4 regions of the Serratia sp. AS12 genome follow, and region 1 is predicted to be linked to each of the others. Evidence: predicted binding sites of a transcription regulator. Region 1 holds the regulator's gene; each other region holds the start of a gene.
What was found. Region 1 encodes LexA, which represses DNA repair genes until DNA is damaged. Its sites were predicted from a motif close to TNCTGTATGTACATACAGNA; they were not measured.
Positions count from the first base shown of each region.

Region 1 (5,364 bases):
GGCCGTTACGACAAGCTGATCGTCGGTCTGCTGCAGTTCGCGACGCTGCTGCTGCTGCTGTGGGTGGGCTATCTGGCCCAACTGAGCGGGGCGTTTTATTGGTCGTTGCTATTGGCGGGTGCCTTGTTTATTCATCAGCAAAAGCAAATCGCTACCCGCGATCGCGACGCCTGTTTCAAGGCGTTCCTGGATAATAACTATGTCGGGCTGGTGTTGTTTATCGGTATCGCATTGAGTTATTGGCGGGGCTAACGGTATTTTCGGCAATAAAAAAGGCACCTGACGGTGCCTTTTTGTTTTTGATTATCAATCAATTATTCGGCTTTCTCTTCCACTGTCGCCGTTTCCGGCTGCACGTTGGTTTCCGCCGGCATGCTGACGCTTTCGATAGTCAGCTTGATTTCCGGGGTAATCAAATCGCTCAACATGCTGTACACCTCCAGGGTGTGCTCACGGACTGCATCGCCGATATCGTTGATGTAGCCTTCTTCACGCAGCGTCGCCACCAGGGTAGAGAACACCGCCTTGTCGAAGAACTCCGGCGCGTTGATGCCGTGCAGCACCGAAAGGCGCTGGGCCATGATGCGGCTCTCTTTCTCCAGCGCGCCGCGGTTGATGCTCGGGTTGGCGCTGAGGATAGACATGGTGATGGCATAGCGCTGCAAGGTTTCGCGCACGCCGGCTGCCAGCAACTGCAGAGGGCGAATGCGCGCCGGGTTAAGCACCAGATCCTCGCCTTTGTCGCAGATGAGCTGCTGGCGGATCATTTCCTCGATCAGCGGTCGCAGCACTTCCGGCAGGTGTTCCTTGTCGTTATGCAGGAACAGTTCGGCCTTCAACATCGGGTAAATCAGGCCGATCTGCCGCAGCAGTTCAGCGCGGGACACCCGGCGGTGATGCATCACTATGGTGGCGATCAGCGAAGGCAGCACCAGCAGATGGTGGATATTGTTGCGGTAATAGGTCATCAACACCGCCTGCTCGCGCGGCAGGATGATGATATCGCCGATGTTATCCTTCTCCACCTCGAACTTGTTCATGTTCAGCGCGTGATCGAGCAGCTCGTCCGGCGTCTGGGTCGGCACGGTGACGTCGCCGGCGTAAGGCACGTTGCGCATCAGTTGCAGATAACACTCCAACTGCTCAAGCAACTGCTCGCGAGTCAGCGAGCGCTGGCGTGAGGCCAGCAGCGCCGTGGAACACAGGTTCATGGCATTGGCGGCGGCCGCGTTGTTGATGCGTACCATGATCTTGGCCGCCAGGTCGTTGACCGTTGGCGTCAGCCAGCTTGGACGTTGGGCTTCGATCGGGTCAATCGATTCGCGCCACTGCGGCACGTTCTGGTTCAGGTAGGTGGTCAACGGCAGCGGATCGCCGAAGTTGACGTAACCCTGGCCGAGATTACGCAGCTTGCGCAGGCCGCGCAGCATCTGCAACAGGCTCTCTTTTTCCTTGGTCGCACCGCGCAGCTCTTTGGCGTAAGTACCTACTTCCATCACGTGTTCGTAACCGATGTAGATCGGGACCAGCGTGATAGGGCGAGTACCACCGCGCAACATGGCCTGGATGGTCATCGACAGGGTGCCGGTCTTTGGTTCCAGCAGGCGCCCGGTACGGGAACGGCCGCCTTCAACGAAGTATTCCACCGAGTAGCCACGGGTAAACAGCTCGCCGAGGTATTCGCGGAACACCGTTGAGTACAGCTTGTTGCCTTTGAAGGTGCGGCGGATAAAGAACGCGCCCAGGCGACGGAAGATCGGCCCGGCCGGCCAGAAGTTGAGGTTGATGCCGGCGGCGATGTGCGGCGGCACCAGGCCCTGGTGATACAGCACGTAGGACAGCAGCAGATAATCCATATGGCTGCGGTGACACGGCACATAAACGATCTCGTGGCCGTCCTGCGCCAACTGGCGCACGCGCTCGGCGTTGGTGACGTTGATGCCCTGATACAGCCGGTTCCAGGTCCAGCTCAGCACGCGATCGGAAAGGCGCACCGTCTCGTACGAGAAGTCGGCGGCGATCTCTTCCATCAGCGCAATGGCGTTCTGCTGGGCCTTTTCATGGGAAATTTTCTTGCTGCGCGCTTCGTCCTCGACCGCTTTTTCGATCGCTTTGGACGCCAACAGCTTATTGAACAGATCCTGACGCGCCGGCAGGCTTGGGCCGACGGCGGCCAAACGTTGACGCGAGAAATGCATGCGCGCCACGCGCGCCAGTTTCTGTGCGATAGTTTTGTCCGTACCGTGTTCGGTCGCCATTCGGCGCAGCGAAACGGTGTTGGAGAAACGCACGAAGCTGTCGCGGCCCAGCCACAGGACGGCGAAGAATTTCTGGACGCCGTTCAGCAAGCGCAGATGCGGCGTGCCGTGACCTTCGCGGCCTGGGGAGCGGCCAAACATCACCGACACCGGCAGCATCTGAATATCGAGATCCGGATTGCTGCGGTGCAGATCCAGATAGTCGTGAAACAGTTTTACCGACTCTTCTTTCGGTGTGTAGTAGCGGAACACGCGCGGGCCGTCGTGAATGAACACGTGGCTTGGCAGTACGGTGCCGTCTATCTCCAGCGGATTGAGGGGGTCGGGCAAATCCTGTGCCAGGCACTGGGTGCGTAGCGTCAGTAAATCCGCCTTGGAATTATAAGGTAAAACATACAAAATCGGCCGTGAGGGATCCAACCCTAACTCCGTGACCGGATCTGAAGGGATAACCTTACTTCTTACCAACAATTTGAGTGGTAAATTCAATAATTTATAATAAATTTTACGCCAACCTGACATAACAACGTGAAGCCTCTTGTTAGCAATGCGCCGCAAGCATACCAGAAACCGGGTAGCAGATCTGTGGTGTTGGAAAACCGTGAGCCGGGAGAGTTTCCTGACCCAAGCTCTATAATTATGACTTACCTCTGTGAAAGGCACTAAAAAACATGGCAAACCAAGCAACCGGCCTGACCCGTATTATTAAAGCCGCCGGCTACTCATATAAAGGCTTTTCTGCTGCCTGGCAGCACGAAGCCGCATTCCGCCAGGAACTGGTGGCGACCGTGCTGGCTATCATACTGGCGATCTGGCTGGATGTGGGTGCGATAGCGCGCATTTTGCTGATCGGATCGGTGCTGTTGGTCGTGATCGTCGAGATGCTGAACAGCGCGATTGAAGCCATTGTCGATAGGGTGGGCACGGAACACCACGAGCTTTCCGGCCGAGCGAAAGATATGGGATCGGCGGCGGTAACGCTGGCGATCATCCTGGCGCTGTTTGTCTGGGGTTCGGTACTGTGGCAGCACTTTGTCTGAGTGGTTCGCCCCGTCGCGGCGGGGCGCTAATCCCTGATTTTTATTCATTCTTCGGTTCCCAAGCCGCGCTTACCTGTATATACTCACAGCAAGACTGTATAAACAAACAGGGGGCGGAATGAAAGCACTAACTACCAGACAACAAGAAGTCTATGATCTGATTCGCGATCATATTTCGTCAACTGGCATGCCGCCAACGCGCGCCGAGATCGCCATGCGTCTGGGGTTCCGTTCGCCAAATGCTGCAGAAGAACATCTGAAAGCGCTGGCGCGCAAGGGCGTGATCGAGATCGTCTCCGGCGCTTCACGCGGCATTCGTCTGCTGATGGAAGATGAAGAAGGTTTACCGCTGATTGGCCGCGTGGCCGCCGGTGAACCGCTGCTGGCGCAACAGCATATCGAAGGACACTATAAGGTGGATCCTTCTCTGTTCAAACCTAGCGCGGATTTCCTGCTGCGGGTCAACGGCATGTCGATGCGTGATATCGGCATTCTCGACGGCGATCTGCTGGCGGTGCATAAAACCCAGGACGTGCGGAACGGCCAGGTAGTTGTGGCACGTATTGAAGATGAAGTTACGGTCAAGCGCCTGAAAAAACACGGCAATGTGGTTGAACTGCTGCCAGAAAACAGCGAGTTCCAGCCTATCGTGGTCGATCTGCGTCAGCAGAATTTCACCATTGAAGGTCTGGCGGTCGGCGTGATCCGCAACGGCGACTGGATTTAATCGCTGCGCCTGAACGTCCTCCTCTGATTTAAATCGCCCCAGCTCTGGGGCGATGTCATTTCTGATTCATTCAAACCCTACCGCCACGGGAACATTTCACTATGCGCCTGCTTTCTGCCTTCACCAGCGATACTGATAAAGCCCTATGGCGCCTTGCTCTGCCAATGATCTTTTCCAATATTACCGTGCCGCTGCTCGGGCTGGTGGATACTGCGGTGATTGGCCACCTGGATAGCCCCACCTATCTGGGCGGCGTTGCGATTGGCGCCATGGCTACCAGCTTCCTGTTTATGTTGCTGCTGTTCCTTCGCATGAGCACTACCGGACTGGCGGCACAGGCGCTCGGTGCACAGGATCCGCAGGGGTTGGCGCGCGCTTTTATGCAGCCGTTGTTGCTGGCGGCGTTGGCCGGTGTGGCTATTGTGCTGCTGCGCCATCCGTTGATCGATATGGCGTTGCAGATCGTGGGCGGCGATGGCGCGGTGCTGGAACAAGCCCGGCTATTCCTCGAAATCCGCTGGCTAAGTGCGCCGGCGGCGTTGGCCAACATGGTGATCCTGGGCTGGCTGCTTGGCGTGCAATACGTGCGTGCACCGGTGATCTTGCTGATTATCGGTAACCTGCTGAATATCGTACTGGATATCTGGCTGGTGATGGGGCTGAGGTGGAACGTGCAAGGGGCGGCGACGGCGACCGTCATCTCTGAATATGTCACCCTGTTGCTGGGGCTATGGCTTGCCTGGCGGGTGATGCGTATTCGAGGGATTTCCGCGCCGATGCTGCGCCAGGCCTGGCGCGGAAATCTGCGGCGCTTGTTGGCGCTGAATCGCGACATCATGTTGCGTTCACTGTTGCTGCAAGTGTGTTTTGCCTCACTGACCATCTTCGGCGCCCGGCTTGGCGGCGACGTGGTGGCGGTAAACGCGGTATTGATGAATTTGCTGACCTTCACGGCCTACGCGCTCGACGGCTTTGCCTACGCGGTAGAGGCGCATTCCGGCCATGCCTATGGCGCTCGCGACGACAGCCAACTGCGCAAGGTGTGGCACGCCGCCTGTCGCCAGGCTTGCCTGGTGGCGCTGGCTTTTGGGGTGGTGTATGCCGTTGCCGGGCAGCAAATCATCTCGGCATTAACCTCTTTACCCGAGTTGCGTACGCTGGCGAGCCATTATCTGCCGTGGCAGGTGGTGCTGCCGTTGGTCGGTGTGTGGTGTTACCTGCTGGACGGCATGTTTATTGGCGCGACCCGCGGTGCCGAAATGCGCAACAGCATGGCGGTGGCGGCCGTCGGCTTCGGCCTGACGTTGTTTACCGTCCCTGTGTTAGGCAATCACGGATT
Region 1 covers NC_015566.1:4,928,652-4,934,015, reverse strand. The annotation lists gene ubiA (4-hydroxybenzoate octaprenyltransferase) at 1-252, shown strand, start outside; gene plsB (glycerol-3-phosphate 1-O-acyltransferase PlsB) at 315-2,780, opposite strand; gene SERAS12_RS22800 (diacylglycerol kinase) at 2,930-3,298, shown strand; gene lexA (transcriptional repressor LexA) at 3,417-4,025, shown strand; gene dinF (MATE family efflux transporter DinF) at 4,127-5,364, shown strand, end outside.

Region 2 (5,364 bases), 1.6 Mb from region 1:
CGAGTCAGTAATAGAAAAAAGTAATCAGCGGTGGACACAACTCCTTTTGGGATTGATCTGTATGGCGGCGATTTCCAGCCCGCAATATGTTTGGACATTATTGACCAAGTCGCTGTCGGCCAAGTTGGGCGTTGATATGCCCGCGTTGCAGGTCACCTTTTCGTTGCTCATCATATTGCAAACGTTCTTCTCGCCCTTCCAGGGCAAGCTTATCGATCGCTTTGGGCCACGGATATTAATCTCCATCGGCACGCTGCTTTCGGGATTTAGCTGGATTATTTCATCCCAGATCAGCAACCTGACTGAGTTCTATCTGGTTTATGGCTGTCTCGGTGGGCTGGGTACCGGCATTGTGTACATCGGTGTCGTTGGGTTGATGGTTAAGTGGTTTCCGCAACAGCGCGGCTTTGCGGCCGGAGCCGTGGCTGCCGGATATGGCATGGGGGCGATTTTAACCACCTTCCCCATCAGCATTTCTCTGGGCAGCTACGGCCTGGAGCAGACCATGATGGTCTTCGGCGGCCTCTTTGCCCTGGTGGGCTTTCTGGCCAGCCAAGGGTTGAAAGTACCGGCCAATGTTGACTTACAGCCGACCAGCACCAAGCTGGAGCAGAGCAAACGTCAGTTCACGTCAAAAGAAATGCTGCGTCAGCCTCTGTTCTGGCTGATGTTTGTCATGATGGCAATGATGTCCACCTCTGGGTTGATGGTGACGTCACAGATGGCTATTTTCGCGGAAGATTTTGGCATCAGTCAGGCGGTGGTTTTTGGCTTGGCGGCGCTGCCCCTGGCGTTAACCCTGGACCGATTCACCAATGGGCTGACTCGTCCGCTGTTTGGTTTTATTTCCGACCGCTATGGCCGGGAAAAAACCATGTTTATCGCCTTTGCGCTCGAAGGTGTCGCCATGACGCTGTGGCTGATGTGCCGTGAAGACCCGCTGTTATTCGTTTTACTTTCCGGCGTGGTGTTTTTTGGTTGGGGGGAGATATTTTCTTTGTTCCCTTCAACATTAACCGATACCTTCGGCAGCCAAAACGCCACCGCAAACTATGGCTGGCTGTACATGTCGCAAGGGATCGGCTCTATTTTTGGCGGCCCGTTGGCGGCACTGCTTTATCAACACACGCAAGGATGGCACGTTGTTTTTGGTATGGCGATTTCCTTTGATTTTATCACCGCCGCACTGGCCCTTTGGGTGTTGAAACCCTGGCGCTCACGCTTTATGCGCCAACACGGCTGATAATAAGCAGGGTGATCTGAGCCGCGGTCACCCTGCAAACGGCATGCGAACTATTTGCAAGCCACGAGATTGGCCATTTGATCTTTATCCGGCAGACCGGCGATCTGTTGAAGCACGTTGGCATGGTTCAGATAATAAATCGCCGGTGTGCCGTTGGCGCCCAGATCGTCCATCAATTTCTGGTTGTACTGGATCTGGGAAAAAATCGGCTGCGGCGTTTTTTCCAGGAGTGTCGGCTTGCTTTTGCCGCCAGACAGTTCGAAATCCTGCCAGACCTTCACAGGGTTGTCAGAAGACAATATCGCCGCCGCATAACGGCCGCTGTCGGGCTGCATGACGCCGACCAACTGCGTTTTCATGGCGATTTTATTGTCTTTGATATAGGGCTGCACTTCCTGTCTGAACGCTTTACAGTAAGGGCAGAAGGGATCGGCAAACACGACAATCTGGCAATTTGCCTTATCGCTGCCTTCCAGGATGCCTGGCGCTTTTAAGAGCGTTTGCCACATCTCCCGGCCAGCAGGGATGTAAATCTCTTCTTGTATGACTTTTTCGCTCAGGTTACTGCCGTTCTCATCGTACATATAACCTGATATGGCATGTTTCTTGTCGGGGGTCAGATAAATTGTCACCCCCGTTCCCCGGTATTTTCCCAACCATCCCTGAACGCCACCTGGCGCGGTGAAGGGTTTGATGATTTCAATACCTTGTTTTTCCAGTTGTTTGACCGGTGCGGGAAGCTCAGCAGGCGTTGCAGCCTGAACCTGCGTGCCGATAAGCGCAGCAGATAACGCGAGGAGGTATTTGTTCACTCTTATCTCCCTATAATAGGTAATCGTTACGGGCCTTTATATCACAAACCACCGTCCCTCCCGTCACTCGCTAAACGGCAACATTCGCCTCTGTCTCACAGTAACAAATTCTCCTGCCCCGTTTGGCTGAGGTAGAATGGCGATATCTAACGCTACGGGGAAGCAGGCACCAAAATGGTACGGCGCTCCCAGCCATGACAGCAATAATTGCAAAACAGATCCCATTGGCCTTTATCATTGCCAGAGTTATGTGATGCCGAGTGCCAGTTAATACCTAAGGAGAATACATGCAAGATTTCAAAGCACTGCTCGATGCCGCATCGGGTTACAGCGAATTTGTTGCCGGCGGAACAGAAGAAGACAGCAAGGCATTGCGTCATTTTGAGGCGCTTGCCAAAGGGGCATTACCTGACGATGTCATCAGTAAGTTGTCACGGCTTCCGGGTTCGTACAGCATTCTGGTTGCCGCTGAAATGTGGTGCCCCGACTGCCATAAAAACTTGCCCGTTATCCATGCCGTTGCCGCGTCAACGCCGGCTATTCGTCTGGGCATCATCACGCGCGATAAGGCGGAAGCCGTCTTTAAAGCGCACTTTGGTGTCGATAAAGTCAAAATTCCGTTTGCGGTGGTACTGGATGAGAACACGACTCCACTGGGGCAGTTTATTGAACGCCCTAAAACAGCCATCGGCAAGAATGGAGAAGTGTCCGAGAGTTACAAAAACGGCGAGCTTCTGGCCGATACCGCCCGTGAAGTGACCTCAATTTTCCCTCAGGGCTGAGGCTCGCCAGAAAACCCGATCAAAATAGTGAATCTCAGCGCCAGGCTGATTGAGCCTGGTGCTGGGCAGCCAAAGATGGCTCTTCAACGACAATTTACTCGCCCAACACCCTTGGCAGGTTTACCCCGCTCTCACACCGCAGCATAGACAATAAAGGTGACCACGCCGAAAATCTCCAGCGCGTCTTCGTCACCGAAGACGATCGGCGAATAGGTCGGGTTCATCGGCAGCAGCCGCAGATCGGGGTGGCGCTGCAACTTCTTCACCGTGAACTCGCCGTCGATGGCGGCAATGACAATGTTACCGTGCTCCGCCCGCAGTGAACTGTCGACGATCAGCAGATCGCCATCCTTGATGTTGCCTTCGACCATCGAATCGCCGCTGGCGCGCACAAAGTAAGTGGCGTTGGGGTGCCGCACCAGCAGTTTGCCGATATCCAGCCGGGCCTCCACGTAATCCTGCGCCGGAGAAGGGAAACCGCAAGCTACGGGATCGGCAAACAGCGGCAATGCCGGCGTGGTTTTATTGTCTTCGGAAGGGGAAATAAACAACATCATGAACAACCCTATTTGACTGTGTTTTTATACAGTATCGCAAAGGATTTATAGTGTTCAAGTTGTTTACCTGAGGATCCCGGGAACCGATTGATGCCGTGGGAACTTTAGCTGCCCTGGCTGGCCGGCAACTTATCTGCATTTTCACCCTCGGGCATCAGTAAACACCTTTACTGCAAGAGTATGCCATAGCTATAATGGCATGATTTTTCACGAAAAAGTGATCAATTTATTCTCGATTTGCCTATCATTTCAGCCGGTCTGTTTACCGATGAGCAGGCCTTCGCACTGATATGATCGCTCTGTGTTCATCGTCTAAACTACAAGTCTTTATCTTTTTCATTGAGGTGTAACCCCAGCCTGAATGGCCTGTGGGCGCAGAGCAGCCTGATTATCCCCCGCCATGTCTTCATTTTGACATCCGGATCGGGTTAATTAGGGGGTAGCATGATCGCATTTGCCGGCCGAAGAACGGGCGGGCTGCGTGGGGTTCCCTTGGGTACATGCCCGGTTTCAGGGCGTAATTGCAGAGGCAAGCTATGGAACATGTCGTTTATGTCGTCGATGATGACCATTCGGTCAGGCAATCTATCGTCAGGCTGTTAAACTCTGCCGGCTACAGTGCCGTTGATTTTGACTGCGCAGAGGCCTTTCTTTCACACTCCTTTCCTGCCATACCCGGCTGTATCATTCTGGATATGCGCATGCCGAGCGGGGATGGTTTCGAGGTAACCGATGCGCTGAAAGCGAGCGGCCGGGAAATGCCGGTGATCTTCCTTACCGGCTACGGCACCATCCCGCTGTCGGTGCAGGCGATGAAAGCCGGTGCGCATGAGTTTTTGACCAAGCCGGTCGCTTCCGACGATCTGCTGAAGGCGGTTCAGGAAGCCCTCAATCTGGCCGCGGAGAATTCAGATCAGTTGCGCGAGCATTACGAACTGAAACAGCGGCACCTCACGCTGACGCCGCGCGAACAGGAAGTGCTGGAACTGACGATTAAGGGCTTGATGAATAAACAGATTGCCGCAGAACTGGGCGTCAGCGAAATTACGGTCAAGGTACATCGTCGCCGGGTGATGGATAAAATGCAGGTGCGTTCTCTCGCGGATCTGGTGCGTGATGCCGAGCGGTTGAATCTCAGTAAGTCCAAAGCATCCTGACAAATCGGCTCATGTGCAGGCATACAGCGCTCCCTGCACATGAGCCATTTTGCTTAGCGAGCCTGTAAAAACGCCAGGAGATCGTCGTTTAACCGGTCCTGATGCGTTACGGCAAAGCCGTGAGGCGCATTGTCATACACCTTCAGTTCGGCGCCAGGGATCGTTTCAGCGGCCACTTTACCGGTGACGTCAATCGGAACGATTTGATCGTTGCTGCCGTGGATCACCAGCGTAGGCACATCAATCTTCAGCATATCGTCACGGAAGTCGGTTTCCGAGAACGCGGTCACGCACTCGATGGTCCCCTTCAGTGATGCCAGCAAAGCAATGTTCAGGGTCTGGGTCAATACGCCTTCAGAGATCGTCTGGCCGGCATTGATGCCGTAAAAGGGCACGTTGAAATCGCTGATGAACTGGGCGCGGTCTTTACGTAACCCATTGCGGATCCCTTCGAAAACGGACAAGTCCACGCCTTGCGGATGCGTTTCGCTTTTGCCAAACATCGGCGTAACCGCGCCTAAAAGCACCAGACCGGCCACGCGCGCGCTGCCGTAGCGGCCGATGTAGCGGGCCACGTCGCCGCCACCCATAGAAAAGCCCACCAGTGTGACGTCCTGCAGATCAAGCTGCGTGATCAGTTCATTGATGTCCGAGGCGAAAGTGTCGTAGTCATAGCCGGTCCAGGGCTGTTCCGAACGGCCAAAACCGCGACGGTCGAACGCAATGACACGGTAGCCGCGTTCAGCCAGAAAGTTTAGCTGGCTGTCCCACATATCCGCGTCCAGCGGCCAGCCGTGGCTGAACAGCACCGGC
Region 2 covers NC_015566.1:3,281,520-3,286,883, forward strand. The annotation lists gene oxlT (oxalate/formate MFS antiporter) at 1-1,243, shown strand, start outside; gene dsbG (thiol:disulfide interchange protein DsbG) at 1,294-2,055, opposite strand; gene SERAS12_RS15420 (thioredoxin family protein) at 2,343-2,837, shown strand; gene umuD (translesion error-prone DNA polymerase V autoproteolytic subunit) at 2,969-3,391, opposite strand; gene SERAS12_RS15430 (response regulator transcription factor) at 3,931-4,551, shown strand; gene SERAS12_RS15435 (alpha/beta fold hydrolase) at 4,605-5,364, opposite strand, start outside.
Region 2: umuD (translesion error-prone DNA polymerase V autoproteolytic subunit) is a predicted target of LexA. The motif match lies at 3,409-3,428, and genes of this name have one in related genera.

Region 3 (5,364 bases), 2.4 Mb from region 1:
CAGCTCGATCTCATCCTGCATCCGTTCGGCAAGGTAGCTTTCGCGCCACTCGCGTGCATTCAAAGCAGCTTCAAAGGCTTTGGCTGTAATACTTTCTTCTTCTGCGTACAGTGCTGCTTCAGAAAGCTGCTGGCCGATCCATAGCGGTGAAAGCGGCAGGTTGCCCTGATCGCCACTGTAGCGCACAGCTTGTATCATCAATGGGGGCCAGGCATCTGCCGCCAACGAGGGCAGTTGTTGTTCATCGATAACGGTATTGACGTAGCTGCACCACTGCACCATATCCTCGGCTTCGGTGAGCTGCAGGTCATCTTCGTATTCGCCGTAGACGGCCTGCTCGCTAAGTTCCGGCTCGATATCATGGAAGTCGGCAAGACCGTGACGATCGCCAACTACGATCAGACGCAGCTCAAGCGGCATCGGTGGAATAGTGACCGGAAGCGGGCGTGTTTCATCAGGGGAAACCCAATGGAACTGGCGTTGGGTGATCATTTGCTTCAACCGCAGCCATAGCAGCGGCTGGGCCAGCAGAGAACGTGCCGACAGGATCAGTACGCCGCCGTTGGCCTGATGCACCAGGCCCGGCTGCAGCGAGATTTCATCATTATGAATTCTGACACAGCCAAACAGTTGCTCCGGTTCCACCCATTCCTGAAACACGCAGGCACCACCGGCGGCAAAGGGTTCATCACCCTGACGAGCAGGCTCTACGTTTATCTTGCTGCCCTGGATCACATAGTGGCTGCCTTTGAATGCAGTGTTCTGTGGCTGCAATGGCTCAACCGCACGGGCAATCAATGCCAGATATTCGCGGGTTTCCTGCGCTTTCAGCAACATGAAACGCGGTGGCGACTGTGGGTGGCAAAACAGCGTCAGTGCATTTTCCAGCCGAGGCTGAATAGAGGCAAAGGACACAGGTGCCAATTGAGCAGCGGTATCAAATATCGCTTGATAAGGCGTAACGTCCGGCAACAGAGATTGCCATTCAAGTCGGTTATTGGTCAAAGTGTTAGATGCAATCGTCAAAAAGGGAAAGGGCGATTATACAAGAATAACGCCAGCTTGATACATACAGAGTCACAGTTGGTATCAGGGAGTTTGACATCGCGCGATGACTGTGCAAAAAACAGTCTAAAAGGGGGCGTAATTGCCGGGGAAATTCGGCGCAAAGCTGTTATGCTTAATAAAGTTACGCGGTCACTGAAGAGTTCAAGATGAAATATCAGCAACTGGAAAACCTGGAGAGTGGTTGGAAATGGAAATACCTGGTGAAAAAGCACCGGGAAGGTGAATCTATTACCCGCCACATTGAAAACAGCGTAGCTCAGGAAGCCATTGACGAGCTGCTTAAGCTGGAAAATGAGCCGGTAAAAGTGCTGACGTGGATTAGCAGGCATATGAATCCGGAACTTGATAACCGGATGAAGCAAACTATCCGCGCAAGGCGTAAGCGTCATTTTAACGCAGAACATCAACATACGCGTAAAAAATCTATCGATCTGGAGTTTCTGGTTTGGCAGCGTCTGGCCGCGCTTGCTCGTCGCCGTGGGGTGACACTGTCAGAGACGGTAGTACAACTGATCGAAGATGCCGAACGTAAAGAGAAGTACGCCAGTCAGATGTCGTCGCTGAAACAGGATCTGAAGGCGATCCTCGGCAAAGACGAAAAGTAATCTGCCCAGCAAGAAAAGGGCCGTTGTTGTAAAACTCAACGCCTATAGACAAAAAAAACCCCGCATTGCGGGGTTTTTTACTAAGAAGTGGTAACTTAGCCCTGTGGCTGAGTCACAACGTCTTTGATGCCTTTAACTTCGATCTCTACGCGACGATCTGGTGCCAGGCAAGCGATCTGCGCTTTAGTAGCACGGCCAGCTTTGTAGCCACAGGTGTTGCCAGTGACGGAATCAGCTTCGCCCATACCACGTGCGGAGATTTTGTCTGAAGGGATACCTTTAGAAACCAGGTAATCAACAACGCTTTGTGCGCGTTTTTCAGACAGTTTCTGGTTGTACTGGTCAGAACCCACTGCGTCGGTGTAACCCAGAACTACAACAGAACCGTCTTTAGGATCCATGGAGCTCAGCTGAGTGTACAGCTGGTCCAGAGCCTGTTGGCCTTCTGGTTTCAGAGTTGCTTTGTTGAAGTTGAACAGCACGTCAGACTTCAGAGTGAAACGCTTGGTTTCAACAACTGGAGCCGGAGCTGGTGCTGGAGCAACTGGAGCAACAACATCATCCTGACCGAAACGGTAAGAAACACCCAAGCTCAGCATGGTGTTGTCTGGACGTGCGCCGACAGTACCTGCATCACCGATGTTGCTAACGAACTGGTAGTCCAGGCGAGTAGCCCAGTTTTTGGTCAGTGCGTATTCAACACCCACTGCAGCCAGCGGAGAAACGCCGGTGTCGTGGTCGCTCAGACGAGTGCCATTGCCGTAGTTAGCTTTGGAGTCTGCACGCCATACCATACCACCCAGACGAGTGTAGATATCCAGATCGTCAGCAATTGGGTAGCTCAGTTTAGCTGCCAGTTGAACGCCCTGTGCTTTGAAAGCACCGTTGTTCACGCTGCCTTTGTAAGGCATACGGCCAAGCCAGTCATAGCCCAGCTCGAAGCCCAGGTATTGGTTCGCCTGGTAACCCAGGAACGCGCCAGCACCCAGTTGATCTTTATGGTTCGGACCATTGCCGATACCATTCTGGTAACCGTTGCCGTAGAAACCAGTGTCATGGTACTGGGACCAGCCCAGTTTAGCACCGGTGTACCAGGTATTATCTTTTGGGGCGGCTTGCGCTACGGTAGCGAAACCAGCCAGTGCCACTGCTAATGCGATAGCTGTCTTTTTCATTTTGCGCCTCGTTATCATCCAAATAGGCAATGAGCTTTAAAGCTGTTTTAAGCCCTTGGTTAAATTCCTTCGCCAAGGTTTGAGCCCTCGTTTGTTACTCGGCCAGTTTTTCTGGCGTTATAGAGCAACCTTGGCGATGTAAAGTCTACAACGTGGCGCGAAAGTTACAAGTGTGATGTGATAAAGCTCTAAAAAAAAACGCAGAATCGTACATATTTACTAACACTAACCGGTAAGAAATGGGGCAATTTAGCCTGCATTTTTTCGTGCGGAACCGCAGCGGCACTCGCTTTGCACCTGATCCATCAAAGGTTCCCACCCAAAGAGATAAAAATGATGGGAAAAATCCTAAATTTACTTAATGATACAAAGAAGACTGAATTTTTAGCATGGAACACTGTCCGTGAGTCGGGTTTGTGTCACGTTGTGGACGCATAATGAACCCATAAGCGTGACCCAATTCGGCTGCACGCCGTAATTTTAGACGATCTTCTTCCGTAAGATCGGGCAACCATCCGAGAACCACACTGTAGTTACCCGTCAGAAGTGCCTTTTCCATCGCTTCAACGGTGGCAAGCGGAGTGATTTGGCTCAGTTGCACGACCTTATGGACAGGCAAACCAGACTGCTGTAGCCACAATCTACTGAGTTTTTGTTGTGGGGTTAGCCATAACAGCCAGCGTGACTGTCTGCCTAACTGTTGCAACAGGGGGAGCAATAGTTGCGCCACCGCGGGTTGATGCTCGTTGTAAACAAGTTCACTGATAAGGCCATTTCCTTTACCGGCATCCGAGTTTTCCGCAGCATTGTTCACCGCAAAAGAGGTGTGGCTGAAATGGGGTTTGTAGAGTGATTGAGTACGCATAAAGTATCCCGCCCGTAGTGTCACTGTATGTTTATACAGTACATCTGGACATGAATAAGATCAACTCAAATTTTCGTAGTGCCTCGCATAATTGCGATTATTTTTTAGACGTCCTGTTTTTATGATTGGCAGGGCTGCTGATAGTGCGTATTTTTCTAATTACTTGTTCACGTTACTTTTATTTCATTGATGTGAGAAATAATACAATTAGAACCTACACAAGGAGAAGCTTCATGAAAGGGATATCTACAGGAAGGGTCAAACAGGCCAAAGCGTGTTTCTACGCATTAGGGAGCATTACTACGCGCTCGCAGTTTGGCGGTTATGGGCTGCTGGCTGATGGCGTCATGTTTGGGGTGATAGCGGAAGACGAGCTCTATCTTCGAGCGACGGATAGCCTGGAGCCTGCTTTCCGCGCCCGTGGAATGGTCAATATGGTTTACTCCAAACGGGGCGTCCCAATCACCCTGCGTTATTACTGGGTCGATGAATCTCTGTGGCGGGCGCAGGATGAGCTTGTTGGATTGGCGCGGCAGGCCATCCGGGAGGCCCGCCTGGAACTTCAGGTCAAAATGGATACGCATGGTCGGCTGAGAACGTTACCGAACATCGATATCAACATGGAGCGTTTGCTGTGGCGGGCCGGTATTCGCAATGTCTATGATTTGCGCTTGAATGGCGCCAAACGCAGCTATCTACGGTTGTTGCAGCAGCAACGCAATTTAGGATTGCGAGTGCTGCTTTCCTTAGGCGGGGCGATTGCCGGTTATCACCATGCCGCCTTGCCCCTGGCCCTGCGCAGTGAGCTAACCGAGTGGTTCGAACATACCATGGTCCTGCTTAGTCATGGGCATACGCCAGGAATCAAGGACTTGATGAAAGATCTCGCGTGATCATGCCGATTTCGCTATCTGCTCTTTTAACGTCATGAGCTCCGGCAGCAGATCAATGACCAGCCCTATCTGCTGTAATACCAGTTGCTCTTTGCTTTCTGGTTCTGGAGCCGCGAGTTGGATGCGCTCGGCAAGGCTTTCTAACGCTTGAGCGATGCGTCGGCCGTCTTGTTCTTCCTGATGCAAGGCACCATCGACATAGCATACGGCATCATTCAGCAATTTCAGCGTTGCGGGATTGTTCATGTGTTCGCGGTGTGCGCCCAATGCGGAGATATAACTCAACAAGGTGTGGTTCAGGCACAGCAGGCGAAAAGCGGCATCCTGAACCACCTTGTCGGCCTTTGGATCGGCCGACATGTTTGAAATCACCGAGGCCAACTCTGCGTCGCTGTTGTGTGCATCCCTGCGGGCGATACGGTACGGCAAACCGTTATCCTTACCCTGATGGTATTGCACCAAAATCGCATCCAGATAGCGGCAGTTGGCATTCAACGTTTTGCTCACCACGGCCGCCAATTGGCGAAAATGCCAATCTGGCCAGATAAAACTCACGGCTGCCCAAGCGATGGCGCATCCCAAAAGGGTGTCGTAGACGCGTGGCGCAGCCACTTCAAAGCCCTCACCCAGCAGGTTAAAGCACAGCAGTACGAGCAGGGTGATAAACATGGTTGCGTGCGCGTACTGCACGGTACGAAAAGCAAAAAACAGGACGCCGGCAATGACGATTAACACCATCTGGCCTTCCTGCGAAGGGA
Region 3 covers NC_015566.1:1,873,317-1,878,680, forward strand. The annotation lists gene SERAS12_RS08665 (Lon protease family protein) at 1-1,005, opposite strand, end outside; gene matP (macrodomain Ter protein MatP) at 1,215-1,673, shown strand; gene ompA (porin OmpA) at 1,769-2,848, opposite strand; gene sulA (SOS-induced cell division inhibitor SulA) at 3,207-3,713, opposite strand; gene SERAS12_RS08685 (TfoX/Sxy family DNA transformation protein) at 3,947-4,606, shown strand; gene yccS (YccS family putative transporter) at 4,607-5,364, opposite strand, start outside.
Region 3: sulA (SOS-induced cell division inhibitor SulA) is a predicted target of LexA. The motif match lies at 3,735-3,754, and genes of this name have one in related genera.

Region 4 (5,364 bases), 640 kb from region 1:
ATCAAAGCTGTCGATGTTGGTTTTCAACTGTTCCAGCGTGGTGGCGCCCAGCAGGGTGCTGGCCACGAACGGCTGCTGCCGCACGAACGCCAATGCCATCTGCGAAGGATCCAGACCGTGTTTTTTGGCTAATGCTACATATTCGGCAATCGCCAGTTGCGTTTGCGGCGCAGAATAGCGATTAAAGCGGGTGAACAGCGTATTGCGCGCTCCGGCCGGCTTGGCGCCGTTAAGATACTTGCCGCTCAGGGTACCGAACGCCAGGCTGGAATAGGCCAGCAGTTCAACGCCCTCGTGCTGGCTGATCTCTGCCAGAGCGATCTCAAAGCTGCGGTTTAGCAGGCTGTAGGGGTTTTGAATCGAGACAATGCGCGGCAGTTCGTGTTTTTCGGCCAATTGCAGATAGCGCATTACGCCCCACGGCGTTTCATTGGATACCCCGATATAACGGATTTTACCGGCGCGTACCTGCTCGGTCAGCGCTTCCAGCGTTTCCAACAGGGTAACCGTGGCTTTATCGTCGGTGTATTGATAATTGAGTTTGCCGAAGTAGTTGGTTTGGCGCTGTGGCCAGTGCAACTGATAAAGATCGAGATAATCGGTATTCAGCCGTTTCAGGCTTGCGTCCAGCGCGGCGCGGATATTTTTTCGGTCCAGCGCCTGTTGCGGGCGGATACTGCTGTCGGTACCGCGTACCGGCCCGGCGATCTTGCTGGCCAGCACTATTTTCTCACGGTTGCCACGCGCCTTGATCCAACTGCCAATGTACTGTTCGGTCAGCCCCTGGTTTTCAGGGCGGGGCGGTACCGGATACATTTCTGCGGTATCGATCAGGTTGACGCCAGCGGCTAATGCATAGTCGAGTTGCGCATGGGCATCGGCTTCACTGTTCTGTTCGCCAAAGGTCATGGTGCCCAGTCCCAGCACGCTCACTTCTAAAGAACTGTGGGGAATACGGTGGTATTGCATTAACGGTCTTCCTTTCAAGTTAGCGCTTACGGGCTTTACACCCGATGAAACAGGAGTCTCATCACCTGCGAGACGGTGATATCGCCTTTCTCGACTATAACCAAGCCGTGAAGATGGGGGAAGTGGATTCCGTGCGGAGAAGGCTATCGCGCAAGAGAGGAGGCGATATACCCGTCGTCTTTCAAGCTACATCTAAATAGCTGAGCCTGATAGTGCTACAGGTGAGGAGCATGCAGAGCGCCGACAGGCCGTGAATCCATCCATGGAGGCTCGTATCGCGCGTCCATGCGCTCAACGGTCGGCTAAACTGCATGCTCCCCACCCGTCTCAGGCTTGGGGTGTAGCGGTATTAAACGCAGTTATTAGACGCCTGGCTGTAACTTGAAAGCCATAGGCTATTACAGCAGAGGGATTAACGTTCGATGACCTGTGAAACCTGATCGCCGTTGATTTGGCGGTTATTGCCTTTTTCATCTTTATAGCTGATCAGGCCGGTATCCTGGTCGATCTCGGGTTTGCCCTGAGTCAGGATCATATTGCCGTCTTTGGTCGCCATCACGTAATCGCTGGAGCAGCCCGTCAGCCCGGCGGCGATCACCAACGCAGAAACTGCCATTACCCACTTTTTCATCCTGCCGATCCTCAATTATGTATGCAGAAAAGAGCCTTCTTCCAAGATTAGCAAACTCTGGATACCTCGTGTTTCGGATAAGTCCTTATCTTGGTAAGAGAAAGTATGCGTAAGAGTTGAAGAAAGGATAAAAATACGAACGGGAGCGGCTTTCGCACGCTCCCGTAGAGGTTACTCTGGGGCCTGGTTTTTCTTGCCGCGCATCAGGTTGAGCGCTTCGACGGACATCGAGAAGAACATCGCAAAATAGATGTAACCTTTCGGAATATGTACCTGGAAGCTTTCCAGCATCAGGGTGAAGCCCACCAGGATCAGGAACGCCAGCGCCAGCATTTTCACCGAAGGATGGCGGTTAACGAACTCGCCGATCGGCCGGGCGGCAAACATCATGACCCCAACCGCAATCACCACCGCCGCCATCATAATAAACAGGTGATCGGACAGGCCTACCGCCGTAATCACCGAGTCCAGGCTGAAGATGATATCCAGTAACATAATCTGCACGATGGCGCCGAAGAAGCCGTTCACTTTGGTGTGGTGCTCTTCATCGGACCCTTCGATAGTTTCGTGGATCTCTTTACTGGCTTTCCAGATCAGGAACAGTCCGCCGAGCAGCAGGATCAGATCGCGCGCCGAGATGCTGTGGTCCATCACCGTAAACAGCGGGTGGGTCAGGCGAATCACCCAGGCGATAGACGCCAGTAGCCCCAGACGCATCAGCATAGCGCCGGCCAGACCGATACGGCGAGCCTTGTTCTGCTGCGCCTTCGGCAGTTTGGCCACCACCAGAGACAGGAAAATAATATTATCAATACCCAGAATGATCTCAAGAATGGTCAGCGTACCTAACGCTAACCAGGCATTGGGATCCATAATCCAATCGAACATTGCCAAGCCACACCTTAATAAAAAGCAAAGGCTGAATTATACGCGTTTATTGGTACGGCGACACTGTTAGCTAAACATGGCTTAAACAAAGAGGATCATATTAAGAAATGTCTTGCCAATAACGCGCCGGTGAAGCTTTTTTTCAGATAAAAACCGCGCGGCAGCGTGAGGATAGGCTGGCCCTGTTCGCCGATGGCCTCGGTCAGCGCCTTGCTGTTGGCCGCCTTGGGCCGCAGTTGCAGTACCTCTCCGTGACGAGCGGTGATCCGCTCCACGTGGCCGAGCACGATCAGGTCCATCAGTTCCTCCCAATCTCGGCGCAGCATCTCTTCTTCAGCGGCGCTCGGGCTCCACAGCAGCGGTGATCCTATGTGCCGCTGCGCCAGCGGGATTTGTCGCTCGCCTTCTACCGGTATCCACAATACCCGCGCCAGCTTATGGCGCACATGGCTGCTGGCCCAGGTAACGCCGCTGTTGCCGGTAAGCGGTGCTACGCAGACGAAGGTGGTCTCCAGCGGCTTGCCGGCAGCGTCAATCGGGATGGTTTTCAACTCAATGCCCAGTTCGGGAAAATCCTGCTCCGGTTTGCTGCCCGCCATGGCGCCGAGGTACAGCTCCAGCAGCATGCCCACCCAGCCTTTATCGCGTTTCAGATCCTTGGGGATCGGCAACTGCGCGCGCGCGGCCAGTTCACCCAGGGTAAAGCCGGCAAGCTGCTGTGCTCGTTCAAACAGCTGCTGTTCGTTTTCCGGCGGAAGGGGAAGAGGGGATAAAAACGCCATAATACAAGCCCGTCAGATTTGGTTGAAAAATGTACTGCATTTGTGCACAGCGAACATCGGCTGGGCAAGACGCGGGAATAGACTAATAGAAGCATGATTTTTCATGACTTTTTTTCTTCCGTCGCGCAGGAAACAAATTTCGTCCGGCGCTTGTGCACCTGAAGCCACCGACAATAAACAGGATCTTACACCTATTTATCCACAGATTTATGGGATAACCCAAATTTTTCCCGATCACTGGTTCGATTTACAGCCTTGACTCGGGCATTTTTTTGCGAAATTGTCCGTTTTGTGCGTAACTCATACGGATAATCTGTGGATAAAAACGACGTTGGTGGATCTTTCGCCAGGGTAAGATCCTAACCGTGCACAGATCACATTTCTGTCCTGTTTATACCTGTTGATAATAATTTATCATGTTGTTTTTATTGAATTAATATTGAACTGGTTTTAATGGTGTTTTTAGGCTCGTCAGAGTTGTACCAGCTTATCCCTTGAGTTCTTCACACACCTATCCACAGAAAAAGTGAATAAAACCGCCGTAAAATCGCCTCACATGTTTATAACTTTGCCATTATCTGTGAGTTATCCCAATGTTATCCGGTTTACGGCGCTGCAAAGCAGTGGTTTACCGCCTGTAGCTTGTGTGAAACAATCAGTACATCTATGCGAAATTAAGCTTATCGAGGTAGTCCGGTGATCGATGATGATGGCTACCGCCCGAATGTTGGTATCGTAATCTGTAATCGTCAGGGGCAGGTCCTTTGGGCTCGCCGTTACGGTCAACACTCCTGGCAGTTTCCCCAAGGTGGGATTAACCCTGGCGAAACCGCAGAACAGGCAATGTACCGTGAGCTGTTCGAAGAAGTGGGGCTGAGCAAAAAGGATGTGCGCATCCTGGCCTCAACCCGCAACTGGTTGCGCTATAAATTGCCAAAACGTTTGGTGCGTTGGGACACAAAGCCGGTATGTATCGGCCAAAAGCAGAAATGGTTTTTGTTGCAGCTAATGTGCAATGACGCGGATATCAATATGCAACGCAGCAGCACGCCGGAGTTTGACGGCTGGCGCTGGGTGAGTTTTTGGTATCCGGTACGCCAGGTGGTGTCGTTCAAACGCGACGTTTACCGCCGGGTGATGAAAGAATTCGCCGTCACCGTGATGCCGATGCAGGAGCAGGCAACACAGCGGCAGCCCCCCGCCTATCGCCGGAAGAGAGGTTAAGTTAAGCCGACTATGCTCACGCGCTTGCGAGAAATTGTTGAGAAGGTGGCCGCGGCGGCCAGTCTGACAGATGCGCTGGATCTTTTGGTCAATGAAACCTGTCTGGCGATGGATACGGAAGTCTGCTCCATATATTTGGCAGACAACGATCGCCGCTGCTACTACCTGATGGCGACGCGCGGGTTGAAAAAACCGCGCGGGCGCGCTATCGCGCTGGCATTTGATGAAGGCATCGTCGGGTTGGTCGGGCGCCGTGCAGAGCCGATAAACCTGGCTGACGCGCAGAGCCACCCCAGCTTCAAATACATACCTCAGGTGAAGGAGGATCGTTTCCGATCCTTCCTGGGCGTGCCGATTATTCATCGTCGCCAACTGCTGGGAGTGCTGGTGGTGCAGCAGCGTGAGCTGCGCCAGTTCGACGAAAGCGAAGAATCCTTCATGGTGACTCTGGCTACGCAAATGGCCGGGATCCTCTCGCAATCGCAGCTTAACGCCATTTTTGGCCAATATCGCCAGACCCGCATCCGAGCATTGGCGGCATCCCCCGGCGTAGCGGTGGCGGAAGGTTGGCAGGACAGCAGCCAGCCGTCGCTCGATCAGGTTTACAAGGCCTCGACACTCGATACCGTGAGCGAGCGGGAACGCCTGACGCAGGCGCTGGAAGAAGCCGGCGCGGAATTCCGCCGTTTCAGCAAGCGCTTTGCCGCCAGCTCGCAAAAAGAGAGCGCGGCGATTTTCGATCTGTACTCTCACCTGTTGAACGACGCCCGCCTCAAGCGCGAGCTATTTGCCGAAATTGACGCCGGTTCCGTAGCGGAATGGGCGGTGAAACAGGTGATCGAAGTCTTTGCCGCCCAATTCGCCAGCCTG
Region 4 covers NC_015566.1:4,292,557-4,297,920, reverse strand. The annotation lists gene SERAS12_RS20080 (NADP(H)-dependent aldo-keto reductase) at 1-969, opposite strand, end outside; gene SERAS12_RS20075 (YgdI/YgdR family lipoprotein) at 1,382-1,600, opposite strand; gene SERAS12_RS20070 (TerC family protein) at 1,772-2,488, opposite strand; gene mutH (DNA mismatch repair endonuclease MutH) at 2,584-3,270, opposite strand; gene rppH (RNA pyrophosphohydrolase) at 3,967-4,494, shown strand; gene ptsP (phosphoenolpyruvate--protein phosphotransferase) at 4,507-5,364, shown strand, end outside.
Region 4: mutH (DNA mismatch repair endonuclease MutH) is a predicted target of LexA. The motif match lies at 3,303-3,322, and genes of this name have one in related genera.